DNA from 2 places in the Melissospora conviva genome. Region 1 is predicted to be linked to the other one. Evidence: riboswitches for the same ligand, from Rfam matches in the RefSeq annotation. Region 1 holds a riboswitch; the other holds the start of a gene.
The links. A riboswitch is a leader RNA that binds a small molecule or an ion and turns the genes downstream of it on or off. The one in region 1 is predicted to bind cyclic di-AMP.

Region 1 (2,193 bases):
CGCCGCTGTTCCGGTACGCCTTCCGGCAGGCCCGTGCGGCGCACCTGGTGCTCGCCGCCCGGCTGGGCCCGGCCCTGCCGGCCGGGCCCGCCGAAGGTCAGTAGACGGAGAGGTGCACGTGGTTGGTGTGGTCGCTGGAGGGGTCGCCGTTGCCGCCGCTGTAGCCCATCCAGCCGCTGCTGGGTAGCCAGATCTGGCGGTACCAGATCACGTAGAGCACACCGAGCCGGTCGGCGTTGCCGATGAAGTAGGACGAGAGATTGTCGCCGTAGGTCTTGTCGGCGCCACCGGCGACGCCGCCGAACCCGTTGCGCTGGGCGGCGAAGTCACAGGCCCGGCCCTGGGGGTGCTCGCCGGAGCCTTCGTTGCGGTAGCAGGAGACGTACCGGGTGAATCCGGCGTCCTCGGCCTGCCGCAAGGCGTGGAGCGTGCGCGGGGTGATGCATCCGGAGGTGGTCGGGTCGTTCAGGCTGCACGACTCGCTGGGCCAGGAGCCGTCGGGGTTGCGCGGCGCGGGCTGGGCCGATGCGCTCGACGCGCCGGGGCCGGCGTAGGTGGCCGACTGCGTGGCGGCGGTGCGGGCCTCGGCGAGCGCGGCCTCGGCCTGGTCCTTGCGCTTCGCCATCACCGTCACCTGCTTGCGCTGTTCGGTGATCTCGCCGTCGATCTCGGCGCGGGCTCGGCTCTGCCGGTCCTGGGTCTCCCGCAGCTCCTGCAGGTGCCGGTCCTCGTTGGCGGCGAGGATGTCGAGCATGCCGGCGCGCTTGAGGAAGCCGTCGGGCGAGCCGCTGTCGAGCAGGAGGGAGGCGGTGGTGGCGCGGCCGGTGCGGTACGCGGCGGCCGCGATCTCGCGGACGTTGCCGGTGCGCTCGGCGAGCTCGGCCTCGATCTCCTTGAGCTGCTTGTCGAGCTGCTTCTGGCGTTTGACGGATTTGGCCAGGGCGTTCTTGGCGTCGATGTAGCCCTTGCTGGCGGTTTCGAGTTTTTCCCGCAGGGCCGGGGTGCCGCCCTCGTCGCCGGGGTCTGCCCAGGCCGCACGCTGGCCGGCGAATCCGTTGACGAGACCGAGCAGCAGGGTCACGGCGAGCAGGACGGCGAGGCGGGCGCGGCCTTTTCGTGGTGCGGGGGCGTGGTGCGGGGTCGTGGTGTGGGGCATGTGGAGTCCTTCCGTCAGCCGCCGACCGGGTTAGCTGACGGGTTCGGGACGGAAGATCCCTACCGCTGTCGCGGATGCACCCCAGGTACGTGGTTCCCCGGCTCGCGTGTGGCGATTAGGCGGCGGCCGCCGCAGGCGCCGGTGGGGCGCCGCCCGGCGGTGGCCTCGGGTGACACTACCGTCAGCGACGCGGAAACGCAGCTCGGGAGGGTCCGCCGGCGGGCGTCACCACCGCAGTTGCTCGCAGGTGCCGGGCATCGACCGCGGCTCGACCTGCAGCGTCGCGTGTTCGATCTGGAAGTCGTCGTGCAGGGCGGCTCGCGCCGCGGCGAGCACGGCGGCCAGCTCGACCTCGCGCGCCACCGTCAGGTGGGCCGAGACCACCTCCATGCCGGAGGTGAGGGTCCAGACGTGCAGGTCGTGGATTCCGCAGACCCCCGGCACCGCCCGCAGCCGGTCGCTGACCGCCGCCACCGGCAGGTGCCGTGGGGCGGCCTGCACCAGAATCCGCAGTGCGGACCGCCCGAGGCGCCAGGTCCGCGGCAGGATGAAGACGCCGATCGCGACCGCGGCGAGTGGGTCGACCCACCACCAGCCGGTGACGGAGATCAGCACCGCGGCGACGATCACGCCGATCGAGCCGAGCAGATCGGCGAGGACCTCCAGGTACGCCCCGCGCATGTTGATGCTCTCCCGGGCGCCGGAGCGCAGCAGCGCGAAGGCGATGAGGTTGGCCACCAGTCCGGCCACGGCGACGGCGAGCATCGGCCCGGTGAGCACCGTGGGCGGATCGCTGAAGCGGCGGACCGCCTCGATGAGCACGTAGCAGGCGACGCCGGAGAGCAGGACGGCGTTGGCGAGCGCGGCGAGCACCTCGAGCCGGTAGAGGCCGAAGGTGCGCTGCGGGTCGTGCGACCCGCGGCGGGCGGCGCTGATCGCCGCGAGCGCCATGGCGATGCCGAGCACGTCGGTGAACATGTGCCCGGCGTCGGAGAGCAGCGCGAGCGAGCCGCTGACGAGCGCGGTGACGGTCTCGG
Region 2 (2,193 bases), on a different contig from region 1:
CGGGAAGGCGGCCTTCGTCGCCGAGGCGGAGAGTTACCCTTGGGCGCTGGTGGCGCTGCCCGGGCTGCTGTTGCTGCTGGCCCTGCTCCGGGTCGTCCTGCGCCGCCGCCCGGCCACCGCCGGCCCGGAGGCCACCCCCGCCGCCTAGGTCAGTAGGGCAGCTTCCGCCCCAGGTGGCGGGCGTACGCCCGGTGGGCGGTCAGGATGGCGTCCAGCCACCGGACGAGCATTTCGTCGGCGCGTACGACGCGGGTCGTGCGGACCTCGAAGGCTTCCCGGTCGTACGTTCCGTGTGCGGGGCGAATGCGGTGCCCGCCGTACGAAACGGACGAAGCCGCCCGGCGGAGTCCTCGCCGGGCGGCTTCGTGGGCGTACGTGGTGTCGCTACAGCAGCGACACGTGGACGTGATCCGTATGGTCCGAGGTGCCGCTGTATCCCGCCCAGCCGGTACTCGGGAACCAGATATTTCGGTGCCAGATGATGTAGTAGATGCCGAGTCGATCGGCATTTCTGATCAGGAATGCCGTCAGATTGTTCCCGTACAACATTTGATCTTGGGTGTAGGCCGGACTGAAGCCGCTGCTCTGCAGGGAGAAGTCACAGGCGCGGCCCTTCGGATGCTCCCAGATGTCGCCGGTGCGGAAGCAGCCGGTGAAGCGGGTGAAGCCCGCCTTGCGGGCCTCCTTGTACATGTGCAGCGTCCGGGGCGTCAGGCAGCCGGAGGTGGTGGGGTCGCCCTGCGTGCAGCCCTCCGGTGCCCAGCTGCCGTCGGAGTTGCGGCCGGGCGCCATGGCAGCCCGCGGGGAGGTCGCCGCGACCAGGCCGTTGCCGGGGAGGCGGCTGCCGCCGACCAGGCTGAGGGCCTTTTCGGTCTCCTCCCGCTGCTTGCGCATGGTCTTGGCTTGCTTTTCCTGCTCCGCGACCTCGGCGTCAATCTCGGCCTTGGCCTGGGCGGCCTCGTCGCGGGCGGCGTTCAGCTCGCCGATCTTGTCGTTGTTGATCATGTTCAGCTCTTCGAGCGTGGTGACCCGTTCGAGGAACGATCCGCTCGACGAGCTCTCCAGCAGTACGGCGACCGTGCTGATCCGGCCACTGCGATACGACTCGATCGCGATCTGTTCGACCTGCGGACGCAGCTTCTCGACCCGGGCGTTCGCCTGGTCAAGTCTCAGCTCGAGCCGCAGCTGGCGCTTCTTGGACTTCTCCAGTTTCTTCTCTGCCTGGAGGTAGCCGCGGGTGACCGTTTCGAGCGCGTCGCCGAGCAGTACGGAGTCGTCATTGGCGTGACCGTGCCCGGAGGGGGTGTCCGGGTCGGCCGCCGCGACCCCGGCGGGGCCGACGACGACGATCGCAGCGGTGAGAGCAGCTACGGCGCCGGTCAGCCAACGGCGTAGGGGTGCCGTCACGTGTTGTCCTTCCTGTGGCCGCCGCCCGGGTTAGCTGACGGGTTCGGGAGGGAAGCTCTCCCTACCGCCGGAGCGGATTCACCCCAAGAATATGGTTCCCCGGGTCGCGTGGGCGATTAGGCGGTGATACCGCAGGCGCTGGTGCGCGCCGACGACGGTGATCGGCAGCGAGATTACCGGAGGCGAGCCGGGCCAGCCACTTCGGTACGTACGGAAATCGTTGCGTCACAACGGGTTTCGGAAATGGCCCGGCAATTGACGGGGATCTGTCGGCGGCGGGGCGATCTTCGTCACGTCGGTCGATTCTCGCCGCGGCGGCGCCGGACTCCCGGTGCGCCGTCGAGACCGCCCCCCGGCTGCCGTGCAGCCGGTCGGCGACATGCCGTGCCGCTAGCAGTCCACCCGGCGCAGAATGTCTCACCATCAGGGGATGAGAACTCAGCAGACTCTGCGGACCAGGCTGGTGGAGTCCCCGACGTCGTACGGCGGCCGGCGGCGCGCCGAGCGCGCGGCCTGGCTGCGCCGGACATTTCCGGACCTGGCCGAGATGACAGTGCTGGACATCGGCGGGCGGGTGGAGAGCTGGACCGGTGCCGACGTGCGCCCGGCCCGGGTGCACGTGGTCAATCTGGAGCCGCCGCGCACGCAGATCCCCGACTGGGTCGAGGTCGACCACGCCGACGCCTGCGAGCTGCCGCCGGAGATCCGGTCCCGCCGCTACGACCTGGTCTTCAGCAACAGCGTGCTGGAGCATGTCGGCGGCCACGAGCGGCGTCGGCGGATGGC

Region 2: another riboswitch for cyclic di-AMP. It lies ahead of ACK8GG_RS02745 (coiled-coil domain-containing protein); the one in region 1 lies ahead of ACK8GG_RS09110 (coiled-coil domain-containing protein).

What each region holds. Positions count from the first base shown of each region.
Region 1 is NZ_JBLLDT010000002.1:894,440-896,632, reverse strand. It holds gene ACK8GG_RS09115 (SRPBCC family protein) at 1-104, shown strand, start outside; gene ACK8GG_RS09110 (coiled-coil domain-containing protein) at 98-1,156, opposite strand; cyclic di-AMP (ydaO/yuaA leader) riboswitch at 1,160-1,288, opposite strand; gene ACK8GG_RS09105 (cation diffusion facilitator family transporter) at 1,382-2,193, opposite strand, start outside.
Region 2 is NZ_JBLLDT010000001.1:542,761-544,953, forward strand. It holds gene ACK8GG_RS02740 (hypothetical protein) at 1-148, shown strand, start outside; gene ACK8GG_RS02745 (coiled-coil domain-containing protein) at 385-1,407, opposite strand; cyclic di-AMP (ydaO/yuaA leader) riboswitch at 1,411-1,540, opposite strand; gene ACK8GG_RS02750 (methyltransferase domain-containing protein) at 1,838-2,193, shown strand, end outside.